DNA from 4 places in the Acidovorax bellezanensis genome. Region 1 is predicted to be linked to each of the others. Evidence: riboswitches for the same ligand, from Rfam matches in the RefSeq annotation. Region 1 holds a riboswitch; each other region holds the start of a gene.

What was found. Region 1 has a riboswitch for cobalamin ahead of N0K08_RS14195 (TonB-dependent receptor). Riboswitches for the same ligand answer to the same signal wherever they lie in the genome.
Region 2: linked by a shared signal. The riboswitch ahead of cobO (cob(I)yrinic acid a,c-diamide adenosyltransferase) and the one ahead of N0K08_RS14195 (TonB-dependent receptor) in region 1 are both predicted to bind cobalamin.
Region 3: linked by a shared signal. The riboswitch ahead of N0K08_RS19225 (nitrite reductase) and the one ahead of N0K08_RS14195 (TonB-dependent receptor) in region 1 are both predicted to bind cobalamin.
Region 4: linked by a shared signal. The riboswitch ahead of N0K08_RS13580 (TonB-dependent receptor domain-containing protein) and the one ahead of N0K08_RS14195 (TonB-dependent receptor) in region 1 are both predicted to bind cobalamin.

What each region holds. Positions count from the first base shown of each region.
Region 1 is NZ_JAODYH010000007.1:26,211-33,981, forward strand. It holds gene N0K08_RS14165 (molybdopterin guanine dinucleotide-containing S/N-oxide reductase) at 1-86, shown strand, start outside; gene N0K08_RS14170 (Bug family tripartite tricarboxylate transporter substrate binding protein) at 97-1,077, opposite strand; gene N0K08_RS14175 (3-oxoacyl-ACP reductase) at 1,146-1,913, opposite strand; gene N0K08_RS14180 (acetolactate synthase catalytic subunit) at 1,910-3,640, opposite strand; gene N0K08_RS14185 (GntR family transcriptional regulator) at 3,761-4,510, shown strand; tRNA gene N0K08_RS14190 (tRNA-Val) at 4,668-4,742, shown strand; cobalamin riboswitch at 4,862-5,114, shown strand; gene N0K08_RS14195 (TonB-dependent receptor) at 5,331-7,379, shown strand; gene N0K08_RS14200 (ABC transporter substrate-binding protein) at 7,383-7,771, shown strand, end outside.
Region 2 is NZ_JAODYH010000004.1:137,996-145,766, forward strand. It holds gene cobN (cobaltochelatase subunit CobN) at 1-1,515, opposite strand, end outside; gene cobW (cobalamin biosynthesis protein CobW) at 1,515-2,585, opposite strand; gene N0K08_RS08830 (ABC transporter ATP-binding protein) at 2,621-3,424, opposite strand; gene N0K08_RS08835 (FecCD family ABC transporter permease) at 3,424-4,449, opposite strand; gene N0K08_RS08840 (ABC transporter substrate-binding protein) at 4,446-5,300, opposite strand; gene cobO (cob(I)yrinic acid a,c-diamide adenosyltransferase) at 5,300-5,926, opposite strand; cobalamin riboswitch at 6,045-6,260, opposite strand; gene N0K08_RS08850 (alpha/beta hydrolase) at 6,528-7,424, shown strand; gene N0K08_RS08855 (c-type cytochrome) at 7,682-7,771, opposite strand, start outside.
Region 3 is NZ_JAODYH010000012.1:28,768-36,538, reverse strand. It holds gene N0K08_RS19255 (cobalamin biosynthesis protein) at 1-185, opposite strand, end outside; gene cbiE (precorrin-6y C5,15-methyltransferase (decarboxylating) subunit CbiE) at 182-1,375, opposite strand; gene N0K08_RS19245 (cobalt-precorrin-6A reductase) at 1,374-2,120, shown strand; gene cobJ (precorrin-3B C(17)-methyltransferase) at 2,137-2,919, opposite strand; gene cobI (precorrin-2 C(20)-methyltransferase) at 2,930-3,670, opposite strand; gene N0K08_RS19230 (precorrin-8X methylmutase) at 3,682-4,311, opposite strand; gene N0K08_RS19225 (nitrite reductase) at 4,295-5,557, opposite strand; cobalamin riboswitch at 5,767-6,003, opposite strand; gene N0K08_RS19220 (putative transporter small subunit) at 6,114-6,245, opposite strand; gene N0K08_RS19215 (sodium:solute symporter family transporter) at 6,281-7,771, opposite strand, start outside.
Region 4 is NZ_JAODYH010000006.1:23,710-31,480, reverse strand. It holds gene N0K08_RS13585 (cobyrinate a,c-diamide synthase) at 1-546, opposite strand, end outside; gene N0K08_RS13580 (TonB-dependent receptor domain-containing protein) at 528-2,372, opposite strand; cobalamin riboswitch at 2,451-2,689, opposite strand; gene N0K08_RS13575 (cell division protein ZapB) at 2,868-3,083, shown strand; gene N0K08_RS13570 (cell division protein ZapA) at 3,080-3,457, shown strand; gene N0K08_RS13565 (sensor domain-containing diguanylate cyclase) at 3,884-5,368, shown strand; gene N0K08_RS13560 (GNAT family N-acetyltransferase) at 5,459-6,049, shown strand; gene N0K08_RS13555 (aminotransferase class V-fold PLP-dependent enzyme) at 6,198-7,334, opposite strand; gene N0K08_RS13550 (sensor domain-containing protein) at 7,381-7,771, opposite strand, start outside.

The sequences.
Region 1 (7,771 bases):
GCGAACTGCCGCCGGTGACGGCCTATGACCGGCCGGCGCTGGAAGCGCTGGACCGCGGCAAGATGCGGTCCAGCGACGGGGCTTGACCTGCCCGGCTCAGTTCATGCGCGGCAGATTGGCGGCCTTGATGGCCACGCCCATGGCGTCGCGCCCCTCGATCAGCTTTTGCCGGTACTCGGCGCCGCTCAAGGTGGCAGGGTCCACGCCGGCGGTCTCGAAGATCCTGGCCAGTTGGGGGCTGCCCGCGGCGGTCATCGCCACCCGTTCCATCTTGTCGCGCAGGTCCTTGGGCGTTCCCTTGGGGTAGGCCAGGCCGATCCAGGAGTCGATTTCCACGTCATAGCCCTGTTCCTTGAGCGTCGCCACCTCCGGCAGCTCTTTCCAGCGCATGGGGCTGGCACTGGCCAGAAAGCGCATCTTGCCGGCCTTCACGTGGGGCACGATGTCGGACGGGTTCTGCACGATGACATCCACATGTCCGCCGAGCAGGGCGGCCACGGTCTCCGCGCCTGACTTGTAGCTCACCTGTTCGAACTTGCCGCCGGTCTTGCGGCCCAGCTCGAACAGCGCAATATTGTTGGGCGCCGAGGGCGCGCCAAAGAAGACGCCCTTGCCGGTCTTGGACGCGGCGACCAGGTCCTGCATGGTCTTGTAGGGGGAGTCCGCACGCACCGCGACGCCATAGCGGTAGCGGGCCACACCGGCGATGAAGTCGAAATTGTCCACCGTGTAGTCGACGTTCATCAGATGGGGGGTGATGGCGATGGTGGAAAAAGTGACGATGCCCAGGGTGTAGCCGTCGGTCTTTTGCTTGGCGAGACTCGATACGCCCAGCGTGCCCTGGGCTCCGCCGCGATTGTTCGGCACCACCGGCTTCTTCAGAATGCTTTCCATGCCATTGCCTATGGCCCGGGCCGCGACGTCCGTGTTGCCGCCCGCGCCATAGTTGATGATCATGGTCAGTTCCCGCTCGGGGAACCGGGCCGCATCGTCGGCCCATGCCGCCAAAGGAGCGCAGACCGAAGCCGCGCAGGCAAGGAGAAAAGAACGTTTGGATGCAAGGAGGGGGTAGCGCATTTGTCTCGCCTTCTGGAGCTGCCATCTCTGTGGCAGATGATTGAAATTCTGGCCTGTGGTGGTCCGGCTCAGCCCATGAGGAAGCCGCCGTTGACGTCGATCACGGCCCCATTGGTGAAGCCCGCGGCTTCGCTGCACAGATAGCGGATGGCGGCGCCCACTTCCGCGGGCTCGCCGATGCGCTTGACCGGAATCTGCTGGGCGTAGCGCTGGTTCACTTCTTCGCCGGCTTGCATCGCCATCTGGGTGAGGATGCGTCCCGGGGCCACGCAATTGGTGGTGATGCCGAACTCGCCCATCTCGGAAGCGATGGAGCGGCTCAGTCCCAGCACGGCGGACTTGGTCAACATATATGCCGGGCCGGCCACAATGGATTTGCCGCGGCCGGCCAGCGACGAGACGTTGACGATCCGGCCCCAGCGCTTGTCCTTCATGCCCGGCAGCACGAGCTGGCACAGGCGCAGCATGGCGATGACGTTGATGTCCAGCATTTTCTGGACTTCATCCAGCCCGACGTCCAGGATGCCGTTGGACTGTCCGGCCGCGTTCTTGAGGCTGATGCCCGCGTTGTTGACCAGAATGTCCAGGCTGCCGTGCTGCTCGCGGATCGCCGCCACCAGCTTCTGGCAGGCCGCGGGGTCGGAAACATCGAGCAACTGGGCAAAGGCGTTGGCGCGCAGCGACTCCGGCAGCGCCGACAGGTCGGGCAGGCGCAGATCCGTCAGCACCACTTTGCGGCCGTCCTGGAGCAGTTCGATGGCCGTGGCCAGCCCAATGCCTTGGGCGGCGCCGGTGACCAGGGCTACGCGCTGGGGTGTTTGCTGGGTGCTGCTCATGCGTTGCTTTCGGGCGTGTAGAACGTGATGGGGGGGAACGCGTTTTCGGTGCACATGACTTCGATCAGCGTGGAGTCCTCGCTGGCCATGGCTGTGCGCAGCGCATCGGCAATCCGCGCGGGGTCGCTGACGCGCACGCCGTGGATGCCGCAGGCCCGGGCGATGGCGGCGTGGTCCACGCCGGAGAAATCCACGGCCGAGGTGTGCTCGCCGAACTTGACGTTCTCGGCATGCTTTTGGTAGCCCAGAATGCCGTTGTTGATGAGCAGCGTGATGACCTTGATGCCCATGCGCTTGCAGGTTTCCATTTCCGACCAGACGTGACCGAAGCCGCCATCTCCCACCAGGCAGAAGACCTGGCCGTCCTGCTTTGCCAGGCGCGCGCCCATGGCCATGGGCATGCCCCAGCCCAGGCCGGCGAGGCCGCGGGGGGTGATGAAGCGTTGGCCGGGTTTGCGGGCCGTCAGGTAGTTGGTGACCCACAGCGTGGAGTAGCTGGCATCCGCCACCACCGTGTCCTCGCCGGTCAGCAGCGCGTTCAGCTCCTGCATGATGCGTTCGGGGCGGATGGGCATGGCATTGCTGGTGCGCACGTCGTGCGATTCGGCCAGGTGCTGTGTCTTGCCCTGGGCAATGCGCGCGACCAGCGCTTGCTTGCCGGCGCTGCGCTGGCGCAGGTCGGCACCCTTGGCGATTTCCGTCATGGCCTGCAGTGCCAGCTTGGCATCGCCGACCAGGCGCAGGGCATCGTAGTTGCGGCCGATTTCCTGGCCGTCGATGTCCAGGTGGATGAACCGGGCGTTCTTGGGGTACAGCGCCCAGCTGTCGGTGCCGTTCTGGTTGGTGCGGTTGCCGATGAGCAGGATCACATCGGCGCCGGTGATGAAATCCTTGAGATAGCGGCCCGAGCCGTTGGGGCCCATGCAATTGGCCATCACGCCCAGGGACAGGGGCGCGCTTTCGTCCACCGCGCCCTTGCCCATATTGGTGGTGCCGACGGGAATGCTCACGGTATTGGCAAACTCGACCAGTGCGTCGTGCGCGCCAGAGCCGTGCACGCCGCCGCCCGCGATGATCACGGGATTTTTGGCCTGGATCAGGGCATCCACGGCCTGGCGCAGCAGCGCGTGGTCGGGCGTGGAACGGTCCAGGGGAAAGCGGCCCAGGTTGGAGGTGCGTGGCACGGAAGAGGAAACGCCGGCTTCGGTGAGCAGGTCGGCGGGCAGCATCAGCGCAACCGGGCCCGGGCGGCCGCTGCAGGCGGCGATGATGGCCTGCTCCACATAGTCTTCCACGCGCGAAGCCTGGTCGACGCGGCGCACCCATTTGGTGACGGGCTTGAACAGGCCGATATGGTCCAGGTCCTGGAAAGCGTTCTTGTCGGTCTGGTCGCGGGCAACGTCCTGCACCAGGGCGATCACGGGAATGGAGACTTTGAGGGCTTCGGCCAGCGGCGCGACCAGCAAGGTCGCGGCCGGGCCGTTCTGCGCGGTGATGACGGCGGGCGTGTTGCTCATGCGGGCATAGGCATCGGCCATGTAGCCGCCGGCATTTTCCGTTCTATAGGCAATTTGCCGCATCCCCATTTCCTCGGCCGCCAGCACGAACATGCTGGGCAGGCTTTGGCCGAAGAATTGGGTGATGCCGTGTCTTTGCAGCGTTCTGGCGACAATGTGCCCTACAGTGTCGTGCGCGTTGAGGCCGGGGTTGGAGAGAGGTTTCAGCATGGAGACAGGTTTCGTGCAACAGGATGGGAATGCATTTTTTTATAAAATAATGCAGCAACCAACATAGTTGAACAGTGGCAAAAACTGGAATCAATAGGGGTAACCCTTGGGGATATGGCCGTGGCCGAGCAAAACCATACGGATGTCGTGCGTGAGCGCATTCTTGAAAAACTGATACATGCCGAGTACATGCCCGGCCATGCTTTCAAGCTCAGAGAGATGACCGAGGACGGGGAATTCAAAGGCCTGAGCCAGACGCCCATCCGCGAAGCGCTGCTTCAACTGGTGGCCAAGGACATCCTCGTGGGGCAGCGCGGATTCACGGTGCGTGTGCCCATGCCTACCGTCGCGGGACTGGCGGAAGTGCGTTCCATCCGGATACAGCTGGAAATCATGGCGGCAACGGCGGGCATGCAGGACTGGACCCAGCAGGGCACGCACAGGCTGGAGCAGATCCACGGTGAACTGCTCCAGGCCAAGGCCGTGGGAGATGTGGCGACGATTCTGCGCAAGAACGTGCAATTCCATTTCGCGCTCTACGGCCAGGACAGGATGCCGTATCTGATGTCGCTGCTGCGCTCGCTGTGGGCCATCACGGGGCCCAGCATCCGCTTCCTCTACGAGGAAGGCCGTCCCATGGATGTGTCGGGACACCACGCCCATGAGGATGTCATCCTGGCCATGCGCACCCAGGACCGCCATCTGCTGGAAAAAGCCATAGCGCAAGATGGCTCGGAGCACGGCGAGAAAATCCTGCAGGTGCTCAGAGACAAAGTCAGTCCCGAAGCGCTGACGGTGCAGTCGTTCCAGAAGATGGAGCTGCTCAGAACCCGGGCCAAGCGCGGGCGCAAGATCCAGCACGAGCAGTAAGCCCCGGGCCTGATGCGTCGGGCGTTCCAGGGAAATGCATTCCGGGCCCACGCAGTCGGGGGCATGGGGCAAAAAAATGCGGTTTTTTGCCTGGCAGCCCTTTGCCGCGCTGTTAGAATTTGGGCATTGACCAGTCAATGGCTGGCACAACAGTTCAGGGTGATTAGCTCAGTGGTAGAGCACTGCCTTCACACGGCAGGGGTCACATGTTCGAACCATGTATTACCCACCAGACAAAAACCTCTTGGATCCGCGATCCAAGAGGTTTTTTTCGTTGGGGCCGGCGTTTGCCGCCGGGCCCCAAACCGCCCCTATTTTGCTGCGTCACTGCTAGAATTCGCGCTGCCAATGATTTGGCAAACTGCTTCAGGTGTTCGCATGCAGATGCGAGTGAAACGGGAACAAGGTACAGGCCGCAAGGCCTCAAGCCTTGGCTGCCCCCGCAACGGTAGACAGGAAACCATCCGACGGAGCCCCGCAGGGGGCCCAGCCACTGAACGATAGCGATTCTTATCCACGATAAGGGTTGAACGTTTGGGAAGGCCGGATCTGGCGCATCGCGCCGCCTGTGAGCCCGGAGACCGGCCTGAGGATAGTCGTGGTGCGCTTTGCGCATCGTTCTCAAAACTGTCTGCGGGGTGTGGACGGCGGCCTATTTGCGCTTTGCCGTTCCCCGTGGGCGGCAAGGTGCCATGTGTGCGGCCTTCACATCAGGTGGTATGAGCCTTTTGTTCCAATGCCTTACACATGCTTGCGCTCTGCTGAGCGCGTTCGTCTTTTTTCTTCCCCCCGTTTTTTCCTGACTATCGGCTGCGCCGCGGTGCAGCTGGCCTTTCCCCTGGCCGCCATGGCGCAGGCGGCGCTGCCCGATGTGCTGGTCAAGGATTCGCGCGACGACCCGGCTTTGCAGCTGGATCGGCCTTCGCGTTCGGGCTCCTATGTGGCCGTGCCCATTCAGGATCTGCCGGCCAGCCTGGACAGTGTGTCGGCGGAGCAGGTCAGCGAACGCGCGGACCATGCGGTGGGGGATGCGGTCAGCCGCACGGTAGGCCTGACGGCGACCGGCTCGCCCGGCAACGGCGGCCTGTCGTTCGCCAGCCGCGGCTTTGATGGCGTCGATTCCGTGGGCGTGGCCGAAGATGGCCTGGTCCTGGGCGTGGCCGCGGGCACGACCACCTACCCGAGCAACAGCTGGGGCTACGAGCGCTTTGAAGTGCTGCGCGGCCCGGGCTCGCTGATGTATGGCAGCGGCACCATGGGCGCGACGGTCAACGCCATCCGCAAGCAGCCCAGCCGCGAGCGCGCGACCGAAGTCCTGCTGGGCGCAGGCGCGCATGGCACGGTCCGCGCCGGCATCGGTGCCAGCGGCGCACTGGGCCAGGAATGGAGCTACCGCGTCGACGCCTATGGCGAGCGCAGCGACGGCGAGCGGGATCTGGGCCGCAGCGACAGCCAGAAGCTGATGAGTGGCCTGCGCTGGCAGCCGCGTGGCGATCTGCAAGTGGACTTGACGGCCGACTTCAGCGACCAGAAGCCCGAGCGTTACTTCGGCACGCCCGTGGTGGATGGCCGCCTGGCCACCGAGCTGCGCGACAAGAATTTCAACTTCCTGGACAGCGATATCCACTACAAGGACCAGCGCTACAAGGCCAAGCTGCAGTGGCAGCCGCGGGACGGCATGACGCTGCGCAATGAGCTCTACCATTTCAAGGCCGACCGCCACTGGAAGAATATCGAAGGCTACAGCTACGACAGGGCCGCTGGCACGGTGGATCGTTACGACTATCTGCAGATCGGCCACGATCTGGCGCAGACCGGCAACCGCCTGGGCTGGGTCATGGCGCCTGCCGACCACCAGATCGCCATGGGCTGGGACCTGTCCGAAGCCAAGCTCACGGTGGCCAGCAACTCGCCCTACGGTGGCGAATCGCAGGTGTCGGCCTGGAATACACGCAACGGCTATTGGGACAGCCCGGATGCCTACCGGGCCCGCGTGGCTTCCAGGATCCGGCAGAACGCCCTCTATCTGGAAGATGTCTGGCAACTGCACCCGCAATGGCAGTTGATGGCCGGCGTGCGCCGCGACATGTATGACTTCGATCGCCAGGATTTGGTGAACGGCGCGGCATTCGACAAGTTCCTGGGAGGCACTTCCTGGCGCCTGGGCCTGACGCACCGCATCAGCGCGCGCAGCAGTGTCTATGCCCAGCTGAGCGCCGGCCATGACCCGGTGACCAGCCTGCTGTCGCTGAACAAGTCCTCGTCGGGCTTCAGCCTGACCCAGGGCCGCCAGGTGGAAGTCGGCTTCAAGCAGCAACTGCCCGAGGGGCGCGGCGAATGGACGCTGGCGGTGTTCGACATCACCAAGAAGGACATCATCACCCGCGATCCCAACCGTCCGTCCGAGTCCATCCAGGGTGGGCAGCAGTCTTCCACCGGGGTGGAGTTCACTTCGGTGCTGCATGCCACGAAGTCCTTGCGCGTTGAAGGCAACCTGGCCTATGTGGATGCCCGCTTCGATACGCTGCGCGAAGGCAGCGCCGGCATGGACCGCTCGGGCAACCGGCCCGCCAACGTGCCGCGCTACTCGGCCAACGTCTGGGCCCACTACAAGACGGGCGACTGGCGTGCGTCCCTGGGGCTGCGCCATGTGGGCAATCGCTACAACGACAACGCCAATACCTCGGCCTTGCCGGCGTATACGGTGGCGGATGCGGTGCTGGGCTGGCAGCTCAACCCCAGGACCACGCTGAATCTGGTGGCGCGCAATCTGACCAACAAGACTTACGCGGCCTCGGCCTATGGCAGCACCCAGTGGCTGCTGGGCAACCGCCGCAGCGTCGAGTTGGCCGCCCACGTGCGCTTCTAAGCCATGCGCACGCGCCCACCGGCCTGGCAGGCCGTCGCACTTACTGGACTGATGCTGGCGCTGCTCGCGGGCTGCGAGCAGCAGGCCTTGCCCGCTGGGCGGGAGGCAAAGCCTTTGCTGCACGCATCGCCCGTGGTGGTGGAAGTTTGCGGCCAGTCGCAGAGCTATGCCGCGGTGCCGCAGCGCGCCATCACCCACGATGTGAACATCACCGAGATGTTTCTGTTTCTGGGGCTGGGCGACAAGCTGGTGGGCTACTCCGGCATTTCGTCGAAGAAGGAGATCGCGCCGGACTTCGAAGCGGCGCTGGACCGGCTGCCCAATCTGTCGTCGCAGGAGATGAACCTGGAAGCCATGGTGGCAGCGCGTGCGGACTTTGTCTTCGCGGGCTG
Region 2 (7,771 bases), on a different contig from region 1:
GGCGATCATGAAACGGCCCTGGCGCAGCATGGGGTCGGCGTCGGGCGCGCCCCAGCGCTGCAGCACGGCTTGCTGATTCGCCTCGGGCAGGCCCGCGAAGAACGCCTGGTAGCTCGCCAGGTCCAGGCTTTGCCAGGCCGGGCGCTGGCCCCAGGAATCGGGGTCGTTGGTGATGCCTTGCTGCAGCTGGGCCATCAAGGCGTCGCCGTCGGCAGGAATGGCGTCCAGCACATAGCCGCTGCGCTGCAAGGACTGCAGGATCTGGATGACCGACGCCGGCGTGTCCAGCCCCACGCCATTGCCCAGCCGGCCTTCGCGCGTCGGGTAGTTGGCCAGGATCAAGGCCAGGTGCTTGTCCGCATTGGGCTTGTGGCGCAGGCGGCACCAGCGCTGGGCCAGTTCCACCACAAAGGCCAGGCGTTCGGCATGTGCCTGGTACTGCACCACGTCGGACTGGGTCAGTTCGCTGCGGTGCGACAGGCCCTTGAAGCTGATGGCGCGCGTGATGATGCGGCCGTCGACTTCGGGCATGGCCACGTGCATGGCGATGTCGCGCGGCTGCAGGCCGTGGGTGTCGGCCAGCCAGCTTTGCTCGTTGCCGCCGGATAGGATGACTTGCAGCACCGGGATGTCGCCGGCCAGCGCATGGTCGCCAGGCGTATCCAGCGAGGACTGGGCGAACGAAGTGGTGTTGAGGATCAGCGAGACGGCATGCGCCGCGCACAGTTCGTGCAGCAAGGCCAGGCTGGCGGCGTCCTTGAGCGACAGCAGAGCCAGCGGCAAGGGGTTCATGCCCTGGGCCAGCAGCTGTTCGCACAGCGCCTGGAAGACCTGGGTATTGCCCGACTGCAAGTGTGCGCGGTAGAACACGACCAGCACCACGGGCGCGCCGTCTTGCCACTGCCAGGGGCCGGGCTGCTGCCAGTCCTGGGCGGACGCCGCATCCTGGGCGGGGTGGTAGACGGCCACGGGCGGCAGCGGCAGCGGCGGCAAGGCCTGCTGCTCGGCGCCCAGAAACGCATGGCCCAGGTAGCGGAACAGCTCGCGCGCGTTCGCCGCCCCGCCTTCGCGCAGATAGCGCCACAGGCAGCGGCACTGCTCCATGCTCGCCGTGCTTTTTTGCAGCAGGTTCAGGTCTTCCGTGGTGTCGCCCGAGAACATCACCAGGGTGATGCCTTTGCGCCGGCAGACTTCGCGGATCTGCTCCGTGCCGTAAGGCCAGTAGCTTTCACCGCCCAGGTGATCGATGACGATCACGCGCGCATGCTGCAGCACCTCGTCCACGTACAAATCCACCGACGCGGGCTGGCGCAGGTGCATCAGATTGGCCAGGCGCAGGGTGAAAAGCTGCTCGCCGTCCAGGCCCTGCTGCAGCTGGCCATAGGCCTGGGCCAACAGCGCCAAGGTGGTGTCCGCGGCGCTCAGGAACACCACGTCGGCGGGCGATTGCCCCATGCTGGCGACTATGGCGTCGTCGTCGACAAAGCCTCCGGGCTGGACTGCGAGCAGATGCATCAGAGTGCTCCGACGGTCAAGGCGTTCAGCTCGGCCGTGATGCGCACGGCATCCAGGTCGTGGCCGATCAGCACCAGATGGGTCTGCGGCGTTTCGCCCGCGGCCCAGCGGCGATCGAAGTAGCTGTCGAAGCGCGTGCCCACGCCGTGCACCACCAGGCGCATGGGCTTGTCGGCCAGGGCCACAAAGCCTTTGACGCGGTAGATGGCGTGCTCGGCGACCAGGGCCGCGAGGCGCTCCAGCAAGGCATCGCGCTCCACCACCGGCAGCTTGACGACGATGGAATCGAACTCGTCGTGGTCGTGGTGGTCGTGCTCCTCGCCTTCGCCATGGTGGCTGGCGCGCTCATGGATGGTGTCTTCCGAGGCGCTGAACAGGCCCAGCACCACGCCCAGGTCGATCTTGCCGTGGTCGGCGGCGACGATCTTCACCTGGGCCGGCACTTCTTCGCGCACGATGGCTTCGACCTTGGCGCGATCGGCGGCACTGGCCTGGTCGAGCTTGCTCAGCACCACCAGGTCGGCCGACATCAGCTGGTCTTCGAACAGCTCGTGCAGCGGCGATTCATGGTCCAGATTCGGGTCCTGCTTGCGCTGGGCGTCCACGGCGGCCGGGTTGGCGGCGAACTGGCCGGCGGCCGTAGCCGGCACGTCGACCACCGTGATCACGGCGTCCACGGTGCAGGCGTTCTTGATCTCGGGCCAGTTGAAGGCCTGGACCAGGGGCTTGGGCAAGGCCAGGCCGCTGGTTTCGATCAGGATGTGGTCGATGTCGGCGCGGCGCGCGATCAGCTCGCGCATCACGGGGTAGAACTCTTCCTGCACCGTGCAGCACAGGCAGCCGTTGGCCAGCTCATACAGCTGGCCCTGGGTTTCATTGCCCGCGTCGTCGCAGCCAATGCCGCAGCTGCGCAGGATGTCGCCGTCAATGCCCAGCTCGCCGAACTCGTTGACGATCACGGCGATGCGGCGCCCGCCCGCGTTTTCCAGGATGTGGCGCAGCAGCGTGGTCTTGCCGCTGCCCAGAAAGCCCGTGACGATGGTGGCGGGAATCTTTTGGCTGTTGGTCATGTGCATCTCCAAGAAAAAATGAAAAAAGGGGGCGCTCAGCGCGCTTCGGAGGAAGCCGCCTGCGGCTGGCAGCGCCAGGGCACGACATAGCCCTGGCTTTCGTGTTCGCCATGCATGGCCTGGACCTGGTAGACGCGCTGCAGATGGGCGGGCGTGAGCACATGGCGCGGCGCGCCACAAGCCACGGCCCGGCCCTGCTGCAGCAACAGCACCCGGTCGCAAAAACGGCTGGCCAGCGTCAGGTCGTGCAGCACCACGATCACCGCCTGGCCGGCATTGCACTGGGCGCGCAGCAACTCCATCACGCTCAGCTGGTGAAACGGATCGAGCGCGGCCACGGGCTCGTCGGCCAGCAGCAGCGGCGCCTGCACGGCCAGCGCCCGGGCCAGGCGCGCGCGGGCGCGTTCGCCGCCCGAGAGTTCATTCAGGTGGCGGTGTTGCAAGTCCGTGAGGTGCATGGCCTCCAGCGCGGCGTCCACCGCCTGGCCGTCGCCCGCCGACAAGGCCCGCGGCCCCCAGCCGCGCTGGTGCGGCAGCCGCCCCAGGGCGACAAAATCGCGCACCTGCAAAGGCCAGGCCACCTGGTCCCCCTGGGACAGATAGGCCAGGCGCCGGGCCCGCTGCACCGGCGCGAGCCGGCCCAGGTCTTCGCCATCGAGCAGCACCCGGCCCGCATGGGGCAGCAGTTGGGCCATGGCCTTGAGCGCCGTGCTCTTGCCCGCGCCGTTCGGGCCTATCAAGGCAAACAGTTCGCCGGCGCGCACGTCGAACGACAGCTGGTCGACGCAGGTCTTGCCCGACAGCTGCACCTGCAGCGCTTCAATCGACAGGCCATGCATCAACGTGTCCTCCAGCGCTCACGCAGCACCAGGTAGAAAAAGAAGGGCGCGCCGATCAGCGCCGTGACCACCCCCAGCATCAATTCGACGCGGCCGCTGAGCAGGCGCAAGGCGATGTCCGCGGCCAGCAGCAGCACGGCGCCGCCCAGGGCGCTGGGCAGGATCAGGCGCGACGGCCGGTAGCCCACCAGGCCGCGAAACACATGCGGCACGACCAGGCCGATGAAGCCGATGGAGCCCGTGACGGCCACGCTGGCACCCACGCACAGCGCCGTGCCGGCAATGATTTGCGCGCGCAGCCGCGCCAGGTTCACGCCCATGCTCGCGGCTTCGTCCTCGCCCAGCGTCAGCGCGTCCAGGTGGCGCCCGCTCATCGCCAGCAGCGCCAAGCCCAGCACGATGAACGGCAGGCTCAGCCGCACTTCGTCAAAACTGCGGTCGGCCAGCGAGCCCATCAGCCACAGCACGATGTCCTGCATGTCGGTGGGCGTGGGCGCGAGGTTGATGGCCAGCGCCGTCAATGCCGCCGTCAGCGCCGACATGGCCACACCGGCCAGAATCAGCGTCAGATTGCTCGCGCCGTTCCTGGCGATGCGGTAGAGCACGCTGGTCGCCGCCGCCGCGCTGCCCATGGCCACCGTCGGCAGCAACCAGGCATTCCAATGCCACAGACCGAAGTAAATGCAGACCACGGCCCCCAGCCCGGCGCTGGAGCTCACACCCAGAATGCCGGGCTCGGCCAGCGGATTGCGCAGCAACCCCTGCAAGGCCGCGCCCGACACGCCCAGCGACATGCCGACCAGCACGGCCAGCAGCACGCGCGGCAGGCGGATTTCCTGGACGATGGCCTGGTGGCGCAAGGCCAGATCGCTGCCGCCACCCTGGGCGAACACGGCGTGCCACCAATCGGCCACGCCGATCCGCACCGAACCAATGCCCAAGGAAATACAGGCCAGCACCAGCAATGCGGCCAGCAAGCCCAGATTGAGCAGCCACGGACGCGGCGCGACTTGCACCCGCGTCATGACTTCAGCTCCGCGCCAATGGGCTTGATGCGCAAGGCGTCGACCTGCGCCGCCATGGACTCGGCCGCCTCGATCAACTGCCAGTTGCTGCAGCCCCAGTCGTTTTGCTGCAAGGCCACCACGGGAATGCGCTCCAGGAGTTTTTTCATTTGCGGATGGCGGCCCAGGGCCGAGCGGGCATAGGCCAGGTCGTTGACCATGGAAGGCGTGATGAAGACATCGGGCGGGTTCTGCAGAATGCGCTCCAGATCGATACGCCCCCAGCCCTGCAGGCCCAGGGCCGTCGCATGGTTGTGCAGGCCGGCGGCGGTGAGCACCGCATCGACATGGGTCTTGGCCCCCGCGCTGCCGCCGTTGGGCCGCAGGTACAAGGCATTGAACGGCCGGGGCGTGGCCTGCAGCTGCTTGAGGCGCTGGTCTATGCTCGCCAGCAACTCCTTGGCCGCCTGCTCCCGGCCCATGGCCTTGCCCATGCGCTTGGTGCTGCTGAAAATGCCGTCCCAGTCCGTGGGGAACGGCACCGTCACTATCTGTATGTCATGGCGCTTGAACAGGCTGGCCTGGTAGCGCGCGCTCCAGCGCCGCGAGGCCAGCACGATCTGCGGCTTCAGATGCAGCACGTCTTCGGCCGAGGCATCGTTGGCCGCGAATTGCTTCGCTTGGCTCGCCAGGGAGAAACGCTGGGCGTCCTGGCTCTGGCGCGACAGGGAAACGATTTGCGCCGGATCGGCCAGGCCCAGGGCCAGCACGTCGGCGCAGATATTGGTCGACATCAGCCGCGGCAAAGGCTCGGCCGCCTGCACCGCGGACGCCGCCAAGCCTGCCGCCAGCAGCCAGTAAAGGCGCGGCATCAGAAGTCCACGCCCGGCTGGGCCTTGACGCCGGCCCGGAACGCGTGCCGGGTGTCGGCGATCTCGCTGACCGTGTCCGCCAGCGCCAGCAGCTCCGGCGCCGCCGCGCGCCCGGTGATGATCACGGTCTGCGACGCCGGCCGGCCCTTGATGGCCTGCAGCAGCTCGGCCACGGCGAGATAGCCGTACTGCAGCATGAAGGTCAGCTCATCGAGCAGCACCAGTTGCAGGCTGGCATCGGCCAGCATGCGCCGCGCCTGGCTCCAGGCCAGCTCGGCCGCGGCCTTGTCCGCACTCCAGCCCTGGCTGTCCCAGGAGAATCCTGTCGCCATGGCGTGGTAGTCGACCTGCGCCTGCCGCCCCTGGCCCAGCAGGCCCATGTGCTGCAGGAACGTGACTTCGCCCGTGCAATGCGTGCCGGAAATGAACTGCACCACGCCCGCGCGATGCCCATGGCCCAGCGCCCGGTACAGCGTGCCGAAGGCCGACGTGGTCTTGCCTTTGCCGTTGCCGGTGAGCAGCACCACGATGCCTTGCAGCGTTTGCGAGCGCTCCATGGCCGCGGCCACGGTCGCTTTTTTGCGCTGCATGCGTTGTGCATGCGCGAGTTTGAATGATTCGTCCATGCTCTCCCCGAGCCCAACACGATGAAAGTGTCCCAGGGGAGAAGGAGATTGCGAGAGGACTGCCGCTGCGCGCAGGCGTGGACAGGCCGATCAGCAAACGGCCCACACCCCGTGGCATAAAACTGCATTCGTACAGGTCGGTATTCTGGCTCGCCCTCATTCAGCGCACACCACCTTCCCGGGCATCAGGCCCAGTGGCATCGAGTGTGTCTGTCAGGCTTACAGCAGCGGGGGCTGCGCCGGAATGTTCAGCGCAAAAGCGCCAAGGTCACCGGACTTCCCGTTTCACCCCAGGTCGGCATCGACGTGGGACTCCTGTACGGTAGGGGCGATTATAGGAGGGGACGGGGGCTGGAGGGGGAAAGGGGGCTTGGGGCGGACCACCCAGATGCAGTCGTTGGGAAACTCCAGCGCTGTCTTGATCGTGGAACCGCAAAGCTGCGAATCGCGGTTTGTGCGATTCTGTGGAGCGCACGCTTCTTCGACACCGAGGCCGAAATCCAGTTCACGCCCCTGCCACCGGACGCGCTTGAGGCTTGCCCAGCATCATGTGCGTGCTCTAAAGTGCGTGGAGACCCGTCGTACTGAAAGAGGTGTTCCGATGAATGAGCTTGACCGACTGGAAGCCATGCTCCGTGAGCGGCCGACATTCCTCTCCAATGCGCAACGTCGGGCGGCGTACGACGCGCAGGGAGACCGCTTTGCGCCGGCAGCGGATGTCCTTGTGGAACCGGTGACGGCGCACGGGGTTCCGGCTGAATGGACGTCCACGCCCGTTGCGAGCACCAGCGAAGTCATCCTCTATCTGCACGGCGGAGGATATGCCTGGGGCTCACTGAAGAGCCACCGGCACCTCGTGAGCGAGTTGGGTCGCGCGGCGGCGATGAGAACGCTCGCCCTCGAGTACCGGCGCGCCCCTGAGTGCCCGTTTCCTCAGGCTCTGGAAGATGCGGTCAGCGGATACCGATTTCTCCTGGATTCCGGCGTCCATCCCCGCCAGATCGCTGTCGCCGGCGATAGCGCGGGAGCCGGCCTGGCCGTGGCCTTGCTCGTACGGCTGAAAGAATTGGGCATGCAGCAACCCGCTGGCGCTCTGCTTCTCTCGCCCTGGGTGGACATGACGGCGACCGCAGACAGCTACCGCCGCAACGCGCAGCGAGACCCTGTCCTCAACCGCGAGATCATGCAATTCCTGGCAGGGCAGTACCTGGGAGAGCGACCGCGAGAGACACCTCTGGCGTCTCCGGTTTTCGCGGATCTGAGCGGCATCGCGCCCCTGACGATTTTCGTGGGCTCCACAGAGGCCTTGCTGGATGATGCGATCGCGCTGGCCCGTGCGGCAGGTCTGGCCGATGTGAGCGTGCGGCTGGAAATCTGGCCGAAGATGTTCCACATCTGGCCCAATTACCATCCGGTGCTGGCGCAAGGCAGGCAAGGCGTCACCAAAGCTGGACGGCTGCTGCGTGACGCCGTGGACCATTACGGGTCCGGCGAGTGAGTACTGCGACCGGCAGGTCACGGCCGTCGGCCAGCGTGCCTGGAAGCAGATCATCCGTCGCGCCCCGACGACCTCTCCGGTGCGCAACAGGTAGCAACAGGCATCCTGTACGGCCCTCAGCTCGATGGGAGAGCATGACCCAGCTCCGGGTGCGCCTCCCAACCGTCTTGGGCCTCCACCGCCATCGGAGCGGGAGACCACGGGGCAAAAACGAGAACGCTGATGTTGTCTGCGAACGCCTGTTCGGATATCCGGCGTCAGCGGGTGCCAGGCGGCAGAGGTACGGGCACGCGGTTGCGTACGGGCGGCACTGTCTTCAGGTAAGTGAATATGGCGCTGAGGTCCGC
Region 3 (7,771 bases), on a different contig from region 1:
GCGGCCCAATCCTGCAACGCGCTCGCGCCCGGTGTCTGCGCCTTCGAAGCCAGCAGCGCAAAAGTCCAGCCGCCAGGCGCACTGCCCGGCTGCGCCAGTTGCTGGCATGCCTGCTCCCAGCAACTGGCAAACGACGAGGGCTGCGCCCCGGCCCGAAAGCCCCAGCCGGCGAACCAAGGCCTCATGCTTGCCATGCCCACTGCACCACGGGCCGCGCCGCGCTCCACGACTGCATGCGCCCCAGCGGTACGGCTTCGCTCCATTGCAGCTGCAGCAATTGCCCGCCATGCACGCGATGCAGCTCCATCAGCAGCGCCTGGGTCTCCAGCGCCACCGCATTCACCACCAGGCGCCAAGGGCCGGTCAGCCGCGCGCGCAGCGCCTGGAACAGTTCCCTGTCGAAACCACCACCGACAAACACCGCCTGCGGCTCGGGGCTCAAGCCGGCCAGCGCAGACAAGGCCTCGCCGTGCACTACCTGCAACGCCGCCGCGTAGCGCGCGGCATTCTCGGCAATATTGGCCACGCGGGCTGCATGCTGTTCCACGCAAACGGCCTGACCGCCCGCCAGACACCATTCGATGGACACCGAACCCGAGCCCGCGCCCAGATCCCACAAGCACTCCCCCCGGCGCGGCGCCAGGGCGGCGAGCGTCATCGCCCGCACGGGGCTCTTGGTGATCTGGCCGTCATGGGCAAAGGCGTCAATGCCGCGGCCCGGCACCTGCATCAGGCCGTTGCCGCCGCGCGCCTCGAAAGCCGCAGCCACCGGAGCGGCCACCGGCTCGTCGATCAAGCTCCTGGCCAGCTCCTCGGCCGTACCATGGCGAATGCGCTGCTCGGCACTGCCGGCCTGCGACACCAGCCACATCGGGCTCTCGCCCCAGGCGCGCGCCTGCAACCAGGCCGCGATGCCTTGCGCCGCCGCGCCGTCGCGCAGCAGGCAGATGAAACGCTGGCCCGCCGCCAGCAATGGCGTCAGATGCTCGAAACTGCGCGCATGCAGTCCCAGGCAATGGCTGTGCTCTTGCGACCAGCCCAGCGCCCCGGCAATCCATGAAAATGTGGACGGCTGCGGATGGTTGCGCCATTCGCCCACGTCCAGATGCCTGGCCAGCGATGCGCCCGCGCCAAAATGGAAGGGATCGCCCGACACCAGCACAGCTACCCGCGTTTGCCCGCGCAGTTGCAGCACCGGCTCCACGCTGAACGGCAGGGGCCACGGCCGGCCGCGCGCGCCGACCTCGGCCAATGCCAGGTGGCGCGGACTGCCGAACACCAGGCTGGCATCATCCAGATCCCGCCTGGCGGCGGCGCACAATCCCTCCAGACCCGAAGGATGAATACCGATGATTGAAAGCCACGGATTGGCCATGACCAAAGTTCTCCTGTTAGGCGGCACGTTCGATGCCCATGTTCTGTCCACCCTGCTGCATGCGGCAGGCGTGCAGGCCATTTATTCGTATGCGGGCGTGACGCAAACCCGTCGCACCCCTGCCCTGCCCACGCGCGTCGGCGGCTTTGGCGGTGTCGCCGGTTTGACGCAATACCTGCAACAGCAGCGCATCAGCTATGTGATCGATGCCACCCACCCTTTTGCCGCGCAGATGAGCCGCAACGCCATCAGCGCCTGCAGCGCCTTGGGCATTCCCTTGCTGTCCATGGAGCGCCCCGCCTGGCAAGCCACGCCCGCGGACCAATGGACCCACGTGCCCGACATGGAGGCTGCCGCACAGGCATTGGCGGCGCATGGGCCGCGCGTTTTTCTGGCCATAGGCCGCAAGCAACTCGCGGCCTTTGCGGACCAGGCGGCCTGGCACCACTTCGTGCTGCGCGTCGTCGATCCACCCGATGCGGCCTTGCCGCTGCCCGCAGCCAGCTACGAACTGCTGATCGCGCGCGGCCCGTTTCAGCTGGACAATGAACTCGCGCTTTTGCAGCGCCATGGCGTGGACTGCATCGTCAGCAAGAACGCCGGCGGCGCCGATACCTACGCAAAAATCGAAGCGGCGCGCGCGCTGGGCATTCCGGTCATCATGGTCGATCGCCCGCACCTGCCCGCGCGCAGGCAATGCGAAACGCCGCAGCAGGCCATGGAGTGGCTCGGCAGCCAGCGCTGAGGGCATCAGGCCCGTTTCATTCATGGGCGGGCAAGCCGTAGCTGCGCGGCGTGTAGACATGCTTGCCCACCTGGCGCGTCAGACTGTTGCCGACGATGACCACCGTGCGCATATCGGCCATGTCGGCCGTCACGGCATGCAGCGGCAGCACCTTGAGCGTCTCGCCCGGCCGGCTCACGTTGCGCGCAAAGCAGATCAGCCGCTCTGGCTCGCATTCTTCGCGCAGCACCGTGAGCGCCCGCACAAAGCCTTCAGGCCGCGATGTGGAGCAGGGGTTGTAGAACGCCATGGCGAAATCGGCTTGCGCCGCGAGCCGGATACGGCGCGCAATCACCGCCGCCGGCTTGAGGTTGTCCGACAGATTGATGGTGCAAAAATCATGGCCCAGGGGCGCGCCAAGACGTGCAGCGGCAGCCAACATGGCGGTGATGCCGGGCTGCACCTCGATGTCCACGGCGGCCCAGCGCGCCTTGTCTTCGGACGCGGCCGACTCCAGCACCTCGAACACGGCGCTGGCCATGGCGAACACGCCCGGGTCGCCCGAGGACAGCATCAGCACCTGCCGGCCTTGCGCAGCCAGATCCAAGGCCTGGCGCGCGCGCTCCAGCTCCTCGCGGTTGTCGCTGGCATGCAATTGCAGGTGCTCCATTCCGCCCAGGCGCGCGACATAGGGGAAATAGCCAAAGGCATCGGTGGCGCTGGCGATGCTGGCACGCACCTGCTCGGTCAGCAGCGCGTCGTCTCCCGGTCCCAGTCCCACTACACACAGGCGACCACGCCCTGGCGCTGAAGTATTCATACTCCTGCCCTCACATGTCGTTGGCCGGACGCCGGCCCTGGCCGTGCACGATCACGATGGAAAAATACGGGCAGGGCTCGGGCGCATCGCGCAAGGGCATGACCTGCTGATCGGCCATGGTGCCATTGATCACCAGCCAGGCCTGGTCCAGCTTGCCCGACTCGGTGAGCAGCGTGCGGATGCGGCCCATATGGCGGCCCACCTTCATGATGACCAAGGCATCGGAGCGCTCGATGTGCTCACGCAGCGGCACATCGGGCAGCGTTGCCGGCAGCACGCTCATCACATCGTCGCCCCAGGTGATGGGCAGCCCCGTGGCGTGCCAGCAGCCCACCATGCCGGGAATGCCCGGCAGCACTTCCACCGGCACCACGCCGGCTTGCTGCAGGCGCACATACAAATGCATGAAGGAGCCGTAGAAGAACGGGTCGCCCTCGCACAGCACCACCACGTCCTCGGTACGCGCCAGCTCCGTCAGGCGCGACTGCCACTCCAGATAGAAATCGGACAGCTGCGCCACGTAGCGCGGGTCATCGTGTGGAATCTCGGTCGTGAGCGGGTACTCCATGGCGTACTCGTTCACCTCGCCATGCAGCATGCCATCGACCAGTTGCCGCGCCTTGCCTGGACGGCCGCGCTTGCGAAAATAGGCCACATGGCGTGCATTGCGCAGCAGACGATCGGCCTTGACGCTCATCAGTTCCGGATCCCCGGGGCCCAGGCCCACGCAAACGATTTTTCCGCTGTTCATCGTGGCCCCCTTCACTCGACCGACGTGGCCAAAGCATTCACTGCCGCCACCGTGATCGCCGATCCCCCCAGACGCCCTTGCACGATGGCAAACGGGATCTGGCCCCAGGCACGCAGCGCGTCCTTGGATTCCGCCGCTCCCACAAAGCCCACCGGGCAGCCGATGATGGCCGCGGGCCGCGGACAAGCCGGGTCTTCCAGCATGTTGAGCAGGTGAAACAAGGCCGTGGGCGCATTGCCAATGGCCACCACCGCACCGCCCAGATGCTCGCGCCACAGCTCCAGCGCGGCGGCGCTGCGCGTATTGCCCATCTGCGCGGCCAGTTCCACCACGCGCGGATCCTGCAAGGTGCAGATGACGGCATTGTCGGCAGACAGGCGCTTGCGCGTAATACCTTCACTGACCATGCGTGCGTCGCACAGGATGGGCGCGCCGCGTTGCAGCGCCGCCTCTGCCGCCTCGGCAAAATCGGGCGAGAAATGGATGTGCGCGGCGAGCTCCACCATGCCGGCGGCATGGATCATGCGGCAGGCCACGCGCTCTTCCAGCGCCGTGAAGCGGGCCAGATCGGCCTCGCTGCGAATGATGCGAAACGATTGCCGGTAAATCTCTTCACCGCGCATTTCATAGGTGTAGGTCATGGAGTAGTTCTTGTATTTTTTCCGGCGCTTCGGTATGCGCCAGAGAGGAAATAGGTGGGCCCGGACGGGCGCGCTGGTCCACGGCACTGGCGTTCAGCAACACTTCGCCGCCAGCGCCCCGGCTGGCGTAGAGCACGCCCGAGGCATCCGCAGCCAGCGCGCAAAACTTGGCGCAGCCGCTCACATGCAGGTGCTTGTTCTCTGCCACCTGGGCAGCCAGTGCCAAGGCCATGGCCTGGGCCGGTATCAGGGCCTGGGTGCAGCGCGGCGCGCCGGTGCAGGCGGAAACCCGCAAGCGCACATCGTCAGGCTGCGTGATCCAGTGCGCCGGGTCCAGCCGCGCAATGTGCGATTCCATGGCGGGCGCGTCCACGAGCAGGGAACGCCAGGCCGTGACCCGGATAGCGGTGTGCGCCGGCAGATCGCTGGCCAGCTGGTGCATCGCGGCCGCATCGATGCGCCCCAGCGGAGCCGCCATCACCCAGCCCTGGCCTGCATGTTGGCCGGGAGAAAGGGCTTGGGCGGGGCTGCCCCCATCGGCTACAGCCGCCCGCCGCTGCGCCGCCCGCAAGGCGGGCAGATCCGGCTGGCGATAGGGCAAAAGGCCGCGCAAGCGGGTGGGCGCGGGAGTGATCGTCGCGCGCGCGCTGGCGAACCAGAGAGCGACCTGCACGGCCGCCTCCACCGCATCTTGCGCGTGCGCAAAGCAGTACCAATCCGCCGCGTCGCCGAGCGCCAGGCAGTAGCCTTGATCCGCGGCCACCCACAAATGCAGGTCCGCGGCGATGCTTTGCATGTGCCGGTCCGGGTCGTCCACCAGCAGGCCAAACTTGCCGGGCAGGGCCGCCACGGCCTGGCGCGCAAGCGCGTGGGGACTCAAGCGCTCGACCACTGCCGCCGACAGCCATAAGGCCAAGGCATGGGTCGCATCCCCCGAGCGGTACAGCGGCGTGCAATGCACGGCGGGTGCCAGATCGGCATCCGCATCGACAGGCACCAGCTGCGCCGCGATCAACTGCGAGCGCACCTGCTGCGGCTCGCTGACGCCGCGCAGCTGCACATTGCCCAGCCGCGTCAACTCGATCTGGGAATGCGCCTGCGACAAGGCGAGCTGCGCCAGCAGCCGCCATTGCGCGGCGCTGATGGAGGCGCAATGGGGGCGCACGCGCACCATCCAGCCGTCTTGGGCGCGCATGGGCTGCCACGCGCTGGGGCACCAGCCCTGGACCTGGATGGCATCCGTCATCGCCCGGCCCCACGCAAGACATGCCGCAGCCCGCCGTGGGCGCGGCATACCCCTGCCCTGGCGGACAGATAGCCAGATCCTTGCAACATGCAAAATCAATCGTCAGTCTGGCCGATTCCCGGGCCGAATGAATGAATTGTGCAGAGGGGTGGAAACTGAAGAAGTCGGCTGTACAGACAGCCGCCCGCCAAGTCACAGGCACTCCCGCTGCGTCTTGTTCACATCAGGCCGGTCTCCGGACTTACAGAGCTCAACCCAGGGGGGCTGACGCCTGGATACACCTTCCCGCTTGCGCAGTGGCGGCCATTACCGTGGGCAATGGCTTGTATACAGACACTCTGATTACCGTTGCGGGTGCAGTGCAGGGCTTGTGGAGATCCACTCACCTGCTTCCCGTTTCATTTCAGGCGTAGAACACGCCAAGAAACACCTGTGATCGCTGCGAATCTTACGCTATCTCGGGCTGCCCCAAACCGGTCGTTCGCACGCCAGGAAAAACGGGCCTGCCCCTTGCAGGGCAGACCCGTTGTCGGCATCCGGCGAGAGCCGCCAGGGCTCAGACCAGGCTTTCGCCCCTGGCCTTGGCCGCGCGCATGTCATGCCAGACACCGCCCGACAGCACCAGCAGCACAATGGCGGCCAGCGCCGGCCAGACCAGAACATACAAAGTCAGCAAAGAAGTGTTCATGGGAATATCTCCTGTCAAAAAACGATGGAAAGAACTCAGGCAGCCTGAAAATTCGTCACGCGCTGGCCGATCAGCGCGAAGTCAAAACGCTGGGCATTGCGCAGGCTGATCGCCGTGCAGACGATGGCGCTGACGCCATAGGCCAGCAGCGAACTCAGCAGCACGGGGTAGTCGCGCATCTCGCCCCAGGCCCAGGGCAGCACGGCCAATGCCGCCAGCAGGCCGCAGACCATGCCCACGCGCCTGCCCAGCAGGCCAAAGGCCATCAGGCCTATGACCACGCCCGCGCCCACGCAGGCCACCAGCTCCAAGGCATAGGCCGTGCCACCCGTCAGCGGCAACCAGGCAAAACGCACCGACAAGAAGACCGCGAAGGCCGCCAGCACCGACCAGGTGAAAGCGCTGTTGTTCACGCGATCCCAGTAGAGGCTGACGATGACCGGGAACACGATCGCGCCCCACAGCGCGCCGACAAACACCAGCATGGACAGGATGTCGAGCCGCAGGTAGGAAAAGCCCACGCCCAGCGCCGTGGCCACGAGCATGGTCAGGCGACCGATCCAGACCATGCGCCGTGGATCGGGCTTGCCCCTGGCCAGGTTCTTGCCATACAGATCGGTCATCACGATGGACGCCAGGGCCGCCAGGTCAGAGTCGGCCGTGGACGACAGCGAACCAATGATCAGGATGAAGAACAGGCAGATCAGGGCCAGCGGCAGATAGGTGGCCGCCATCTGGGGCACCAGGTTGTTGAGGTCGCCGCCCAACGGAACAATGCCGGCGAGCAAGGCCAGAAAACCCAGGATGCCCAGGCCGATCACAATCGCGCCGTAACCCAGCGTGGCCGTGATGAACGTCGGCTTGATCAGGTCTTCACGCACCGCGAACAGGCGCTGGGCAATGGTCTGGTTACCGATGGCATAGGCCAGCACCGCCACAAAGTAAGGCGCGCCCTGCTCCAGAATGGCTTTCTTCGAGAAGAAGTCGGCCTGCTCGGCATCCAGCCGGTGCCAGCCGGTGACGAACAGCTCCGCCCCGCCCAGCGTGTAGAACATGAAGGGAATGATGATCACCGCGGCCAGGATCATCGCCACCAGCTGCACGAAATCCGTCAGCACCGAAGCGCGAAACCCCGACCACAGCGTGTACGACAGCACGCCCAGGGCCACGATCAGCACGCCTTGCAGGAAACTCAGCGGCGAGAGCATGGACACCAGCGCGCCGGCCGCGGTGAAGTTGACCATCAGGCTGATCACGCTGCCCAGCACGTTCGACAGCGCCAGAATCATCTGGCTGCAGCGCCCGTGGCGTGCGTGCATGATCTCGGCCAGCGTGTGCGCATGGGGCGCCACTTCCCTGAAGCGCCGCCCGAAGGGGTAGACGAACATGATCATCAACGCGCCCCAGAAGCCGTAATGCAGAGCACCCGAAAGGCCGTACTGAAAGCCCGAGCTGGCTGCCGCATAAATCGACGCGGCCCACACCCAGGTGGCGGTCATGCTCGCCGCCGACATGCCGAAGCCTAT
Region 4 (7,771 bases), on a different contig from region 1:
ACCCAGCCAGTGGCTGTCCGCGCGCACGCCGGCCTGCAGCAACTCGGCATGGCGCGCACTGGCCACGCGGTTGGCCAGCACGCCCGCCCAGCGCAGGCCCGGCTGGTAATGCTGCAGGCCGTAGGCCAGCGCGCCCAGCGTGCCGGCCATGGCCGAAGCGTCGATCACGGCCAGCACCGGAATGTCCAGCAGTTGCGCCAGATCGGCCGCGCTGGGGCTGCCGTCGAACAAGCCCATCACGCCTTCGATCAGGATCAGATCGGAAGTCTGCGCGGCCGCATGCAGGCGCGCACGCGCATCGGCTTCGCCCGTCATCCACAGGTCCAGCGAATGCACGGCCGAGCCGCTGGCCAACTGGTGCCAGTGCGGGTCGAGAAAGTCCGGCCCGCATTTGAAGACCTGCACGCGCCGACCCTGGCGCGTGTGCAGGCGCGCCAGGGCCGCCGTCAGCGTGGTCTTGCCCTGGCCCGAAGCCGGCGCCGTGATCAACAGCGCGGGGCAGCGCGCGGGTGCGGCGCTCGATAGCGTCAAGGTACTGGTGTCCATTGCAGGCTCACGAAGAAACGCCGCCCTGCGGTGGCGTAGGTGTAGGCGGTTTCATAGCGCTTGTCCAAGGCATTGTCCAGGCGCGCCAGCAGCTTCCAGTCGCGATCGAGCTGCTTGCTGGCCGTGAAGTTCCACAGTGCATAGCCGCCGAGCACGCGGGTGTTGGCCGCGGTGTCGAAGCGGCTAGCGCTCCACAGCACGTCCGTACCCCATTGCCAGCCAGCCATCTGGCGGCTCACGCCCAGATTGCCGAACTGCTTGGCGCGCCGCGCCAGGTACCGGCCCGTGGAGCGGTCCTTGGACGCGTTGATGTCCAGCGAACCATGCAGGCGCAGGCCCCAGGCCTGGGTGGCCGCAGCCAGCGTCAGGCCCTGGTACTGCGCCTGGGCCACGCTGACATAGCAGCCCTGGGAGCTCGCGCAGCCGGTCGCGCCGGCCTGGAACGAGACCTGGTCGCTGATGCGATTGCGGTAGGCCGTGGCCGAGAACTCGTTGCGGTCCGCGCGGTAGCGCAGGCCCGCTTCCAGGTTGCGTGCGTTTTCCGGCGTCAGAGCGGCCGTGCCGTAATTGCTGAAGCGCTGGTACAGCGTGGGCGCGCGAAACGCCGTGGCCGCGGAGGCCGTGGCGCGCCACTGGGGCGTGAGGTCGTAGCCATAGGCCAGGCTGCCGGTGTTCTTGTGGCCGAACTCGCTGTCGCGGTCATGGCGCACCTGGGCCTGCAGATGCTGCTTGCCCGCATGCCACTGGTAGCCCAGGGCCAGCGCGTTCTGCGCACGCTCGCGGTCCACTGGCACGTTCTGTAGCGCATCCTCGCGCCGCTCCAGCGTGGCCGAGAAGGTCTGCGTGCCCACATGCCAGCTGTTCTGCCAGGACAGGCCGCGCAGCTGCGTGGTGCTCAGATACGGCGAAGGCGTGGTCTCGTAGCGGTCTTCCGAAGCGTTCAACGCCAGCACGCTGCTCCAGCGCTCGCTCCACTGGGCGTTCCACTCCAGGCCGGCCGCGTGCATGCGGTGCTTGGCCCGGTCGTCGACACCCTTCTTGGTGCTGGCGTCGTAACCCGCGTCGATATCGTTGGCCAGCAGCGAAGCGCGCAGCTGGTGGCTGTCATTGATCTGCCAGCCCAGGCGGGCCGCGGCCGCCAGGCTTTTGTAGCCGTCGCGGTCGGTGTTCACGCTCGGACGCACATCGAAGCCGTCGCTGCGCTCGCTGGCGATGTCCAGCGCGTAATCCCAATTCTTGTGCACGCCGCTGACGCTGGCCTGGGCGCGCCGTGTGCCCTGCGATCCCACACCCACCGACGCCGATGGCGCGAAGGCCTGCTGGCCGCGGCGCGTGAAGATCTGTACCACGCCGCCGATGGCGTCGGAGCCGTAAATCGCCGCCGCCGGGCCGCGCAGCACTTCGATGCGGTCGATCATGGCCAGGGGAATGCTTTCCCAGGTCGGGCCGCCGCTGCCGCTTTGCGAGGAAAAACGGATGCCGTCGATATAGACCGCCGTATAGGCCGTGTCCGCGCCGCGCAGCATCAGGCTGGTGGTGTTGCCGATGCCGCCGTTGCGAACCATTTGTATGCCCGGCAGGCGGGCCAGCACATCGGCCAGACCGCTGGCGCCGCTGGCCTCAATCTCGGCCCTGTCGATCACCGACATATCGGCCAGCAGTTCCTGGGCCGTCTGCGGTGCACGCGCGGCAGTGACCACGGTTTCAGACAATGACTGGGCCTGTGCGGACAGCCCCCAGAAGGCAGCGGACAAGGCCAGGGCCAGGACGTGGGGGCGCGCAGCGCAAGGCGCGAGCAGGGCTGCACCAAAAGAATGTGAAGACATGAAAATCAACGTGAGAGCGCCCGGCGTCGACCTCCCCGTCGACCATGGGCCAAAGCAATCCACGTCGACCAGCGACAGCAGACCACCACGTTGTTGGCCGGTATCCGGGCTGGGCGGAGCACACTCTTGCAAGCCTTCCCAGCACAGCGCCAGTGGCAAGTAAAGAAGAGCCGAGCATCCAAGGATGCTCATCCGCTGACCGTTGCGGGGGCAGCGCAGGCCCGGAGCCGCCGCGTGAACGACATTTCCTCCCTGCTTCCCGTTGAACTATGCGCTTGAGAACCAAACGCATGAGCACCAACGCCGGCGATTGTAGCCGCAGACCGGCCGCACACACGCCCAGGGAAAATGCCGCCGGCAAGGCCAAGCCCCGCCTACTTTTGTAGGACGAGAGAGCATTTCCAGTCCTGGCGGGAAATTTCAGGGCTTCCAGGGCCTGGGCACTACCCTTTTTTACGCACACAAGGGGCTGCAAGTTCTACAATTGGAAGGCCTATGTCTGCCCTGTCACCCCTCGACCTTATTTCCGACCGCGTGGAGCGACTTTTGTTGCGCCACGAGGAGCTTCAGCGCACCAACGCCCTGCTGGCCGAGCAGGTCGCCGCGCTGACCCAGGAGCGCGACTCGCTGCGCTCACGCCTGAGTGCCGCGAGGGCCCGGGTGGATGCGCTGATCGAGCGCCTGCCTAGCAATGAAGGGGCTGGCATATGAAACAGCTGGATGTGCAAATCCTGCACCAGAGCTATCTGCTGACCTGCCCCGAAGGCCACGAAGAGCGCTTGCTGGAAGCCGTGGCCCGCGTCAACGACACCATGGCCCGCATCCGCGATGCCGGCAAGGTGCGCTCGCGCGAACGGGTGGCGGTGCTGGCCGCGCTGAACATGGCTTTTGACATCGTCACCGCCGAGCGCCAGACACCGGCCCCTGAGGCAGAAATGCAAACCGACGCCGACGTCGAAACCAATGCCGACGCCGACGCCGCCTGGGCCCAGGCCATGATCCAGCAGCAGGCCGATGCCCAGCGCATCGCCGCCCTGCTCGAGCGCCTGGACCAGGCCCTGGTCGCCGACGCACAGCTTTTGTAAAAAACTGCGGCAACACCGGCAACCACCGTCCGGCCGCACTACAATGGAACCGTCTGCAAATCTGCCGGGCTTTATATTTCCTTGAACCAATGCTCATAGAGCCCGGGCTTGGTACATTGCCTGATGAGCGTGATCGTCTCGCGTTAGACGAACCCAACGTCAGGCTGCCCTTGCCCCCCTGAACCCCGGTTCAGGATGCCGGTCCGGTGTTTTGCAGACACCTTATTTGAGTTGAAAAGCCCGCGCCTCGCGGGCTTTTTTACGTCTGCGCATTGCCGCGCCGAATGCCTGGGATGGATCTTCGCGCGCCACCCGCCCAGCCTCGCCCCCTATGGCCCTACTCAGCGCGGGAGGACCTCGGCATAATCGCCGCTGGAGGTGTTGATCTTGACCATTTCTCTCGCAACAGGCTTGAACTCTGACGATATGTTCGACCTGGCTCCTGCATCGCTGTGGATGGAGGATTACAGCGGACTCAAACAATTGTTCGACCAGTGGCGTGCCGAAGGTGTCACGGATCTGCTCGCGTTCCTGCGCGAGGATCCGCAACGGCTGCAGCGCTGCAGCCAGTCCTACAAGGTGCTGCGCGTCAACCAGTACACCCTGGACCTGTTCAAGGCCGCCGATCAGCAGACGCTGCAAAGCCGGCTGCACGAGGTTTTCCGTGGCGACATGCTCACCAGCATCGTGCCCGAGTTGCAGGCACTGTGGGAAGGCCGGCTGAACTTCGAGACCCGCTCGGTGAACTACGACCTCGACGGCCGCCGCATGGATGTCCATATCCGCGCCCGCGTGCTGCCGGGCTACGAGGACAGCTGGGCCCGGGTACTGGTCTCGCTCGAGGACGTCACGGCCGAAGTGCAAGGCACGCAGCAGCTGCGGCACAGCGAGCAATACGCGCGCGACCTGTTCGAATACTCCCCGGTATCGCTGTGGGTGGAAGACTTCAGCGAGGTCAAGCGGCTGCTGGATGAAGTGCGCGCACGCGGCATACGCGACTTCCGTACCTTCCTCAAAGTACACCCCGAATTCGTCACGCGCTGCATGCAGGAAATCCGCGTGATCGACGTCAACCAGCAGACGCTGGAAATGTTTGGCGCCCGCAGCAAGCCCGAGCTGCTGCAGAACCTGTCCCGGGTCTTTCGCGGGGAAATGTACGAATCCTTCGCCGAACAGCTGCAGGACCTGTGGGAAGGCAAGCTGGTGCAGCAGCGCGAAGTGATGAACTACGCGCTCACGGGCGATGTGCTGTACATCCACCTCGAGCTGTCCATCATGGGCAGCCACGCGCAGAACTGGGAGCTGGTGCTGCTGTCCCTGGTGGACATCACCGCCCGCAAGAAAGCCGAGGCGTATCTGGAGTACCTGGGCAAGCACGATGTGCTGACCCAGTTGCGCAACCGCGCCTACTACACGGAAGAACTCAACCGCCTGTCGCGCAAGGGCCCCTGGCCGCTGTCGGTGCTCGCCATCGACATGAACGGCCTCAAGGCCGTCAACGACGAGCACGGCCATGCTGCCGGCGATGCCATGCTGCGCCGCCTGGGCGAAGTGCTGGCCAAGGCCGTGGATGCGCCGGCCTGCGCGGCCCGCATCGGTGGCGACGAGTTCATGGCGCTGCTGCCCGGCACCGACGAGCGCGGCGCCCAGGCCTTGCAGGAGCGCATTCTGTCCCTGCTGGAGCTGAACAACCAGTTCTATCCCGGCCAGACCATCCATGTGTCCATGGGCCATGCCTGCGGCCAGGCAGGCGCATCCCTGGAGGCCGTGGTGCACCGCGCGGACCAGGCGATGTATGCGGACAAGGCCCGGTTCTACACCGAGCAGCAGCAGGACAGGCGGGCGGATGCGGGGGTGAGGGCTGACATCCGGGGAGCCCACAAAAATCCAGACCCAACCCGCTACGGTTGACGATGCAAGTGACGCTTGCAACCTCATTCGGCAGCCCATTCTCGAGTGTTGCGGCGATAACCACGGCGCAAACGCCCAGGTCCTCCAGGAATGGTTGCGCAAAAAAACGAGGGATTAGTGATGCGCATTCAGGAAATAGAGACCGAGCGATTGCGTCTTAGGCAATGGCAAGACTCTGACTACCCTTTGTTTGCGCGCATCAATGCAGACGTGGAGAGCATGCGCTTTTTCCCCGCGCCACTTACCGTTGAACAGAGCAATGACTTGGCGAGGTACTGTCGTGGCCTCATTGCGCAGCAAGGTTGGGGTGTCTGGGCTGTGGAGGAAAAGACGACGGCAAAGTTCATTGGCTTCACCGGATTGCACAAGCCTACGGATGAACTGCCGTTTACCCCATGCGTTGAAATTGCTTGGCGCCTTGCCAGAGCAGCATGGGGAAATGGTTTTGCAACAGAAGCGGCCAGTGCAGCACTCTCCTTTGCATTTGGTGAGTTGGCCCTGCCTGAAGTCGTTTCCTTTACAACCCTGACTAACGCAGCTTCCGAACGCGTTATGCAACGCCTGGGCATGAAGCGAGAGCCGCAAACGTTCGAACACCCGTCCTTGCCTTCGGGGCACCCCTTGCGTGAACATCTTTTGTATCGGGCCTACGCAGACGAACGGGCGTCAGATTTTGTATAACGATGCTCGCAATGCGAACGCAGCCAACGTCTGCCAAGGGTCGACTGCAGACGCTCGACCTCAACCCACCAAGGCGCCGTCCAGTCGATTGCCCGTTTCTCGACCGCTTGCCCAGCGTCGCACGGTGACAGCAACCAGTTGCCGCTGACTACCGCCTCTCGACAAGCTCGGCCAGCGCATCCAGGCAAGACTGCAGACTGTCCCACGCCGTGTCATGCCCCGCAGACAGGCGCAGCACGGCGCTCAGCCCCCTCGCCTGCATGTCCCAGGGCGTGAACGCGACGGGGCTCAGCGCGGCCTCCACGCCGCGCTCCTGCAGGCCGAGGTGCAAGGCCGCTGCGTCGTGGCTGCTGCATTCCAGCGTCACGATGCCCGAGGACGCATGCCGGCCGCTGCGATGGGCGCGAATGCCGGGCAGGCGGTCCAGGCCGTCGCGCAGCCAGTCGGCACGCTTTTGGATTTCGCTGTGTATGTGTTCCATGCCCAGGGCATTCCAGGCAGCGAGCGCGGCGCCCAGGCCCAGCCGCAAGGCCACGGAAGCTTCGGACTGCTCCAGGCGCCGGGCGTCCGCGCGGTAGGCCCAGCTATTGCCGGTTTGCCAGGGGCGCGAGAAATGGTCAGCGGTCAAGGGCCGCAGGCGTGGCAGAAAATCCGGGTGGACGTAGACAAAGCCCGTGCCACGCGGCCCGCGCAGCCATTTGCGGCCGGGCGCCGTCAAGGCCGCGCATTGCAATTGCCGCACGTCCACGGGCCACTGGCCCACCGCCTGGGCCGCATCCACCAGCAAGGGTACGCCCGCCTGGGCACACAGCGCGCCCACAGCTTCGGCCGGTTGAACCAGCGGGCTGTTCGCGGGCATCCAGGTGAGCACCACCAGGCTGGCAGGCGTGCGCAGCAGCGTTTCCAGCGCCTCCAGATCCACGGCACCGTCGGCGTCGCTGGGGATTTCCTCGACCTGCACGCCGTACTGGGCCGACAACTGCATCAGGATGCCCAGGTTGCCGCCCCACTCGCTGCGCGGGGCCAGAATGCGCCCGCCGCCGCTCCAGTCCATGGCGCTCACCACCAGGCTCCAGCCGTCGCTATTGCCCTGGGTCAGGGCGATGTCCCCGGGCTGGGCATGGATCGTTGCCGCAATGCCTTGGTACAGCTGCTCGATCTCGGTTTGCACCTGCCTTGCCGCGCCGTAGGCCCCGAGGGCCTGCTCGCGCTGGGCGTAGCCGTGCATGGCGTGGAGGGCTGCGTCCGGCAAAAGCCCGCAGGCGGCATGGTTCAGGTAATGCATTTCGGATGAAAAAAAATCGCCAGACACGCCGTTGGCGGCAACCGGCCTACTGCGGCCCGCGCCCCTCGGTCTGGCTGGCAATCCAGTTGTTCGTGGCATCCGGGCCCGCGCCCCAGTCGTCGTCGTGGGCCACGCCCTGGCTGCGCATGCGTTCGCTGAACGCTTCCGCCGGCAGACCGGGAGCGCACAGAAAGCCCTGGAAGAAATGGCAGTGCATGTCGCGCAGGCAGTCGCGCTGCGCGCAGGTTTCCACGCCTTCGGCGACGACTTCCATGCCCAGGGCCTGGCCCAGGCTGATGATGGCGGTGACGATGGCGCGGTCGCCCGCGTCGTGCGGCAAGCCGCGCACAAAGGACTGGTCGATCTTGATCTTGGCGATCGGCAGCTTCTTCAGGTAGCCCAGGCTGGAGTAGCCCGTGCCGAAATCGTCGATCACC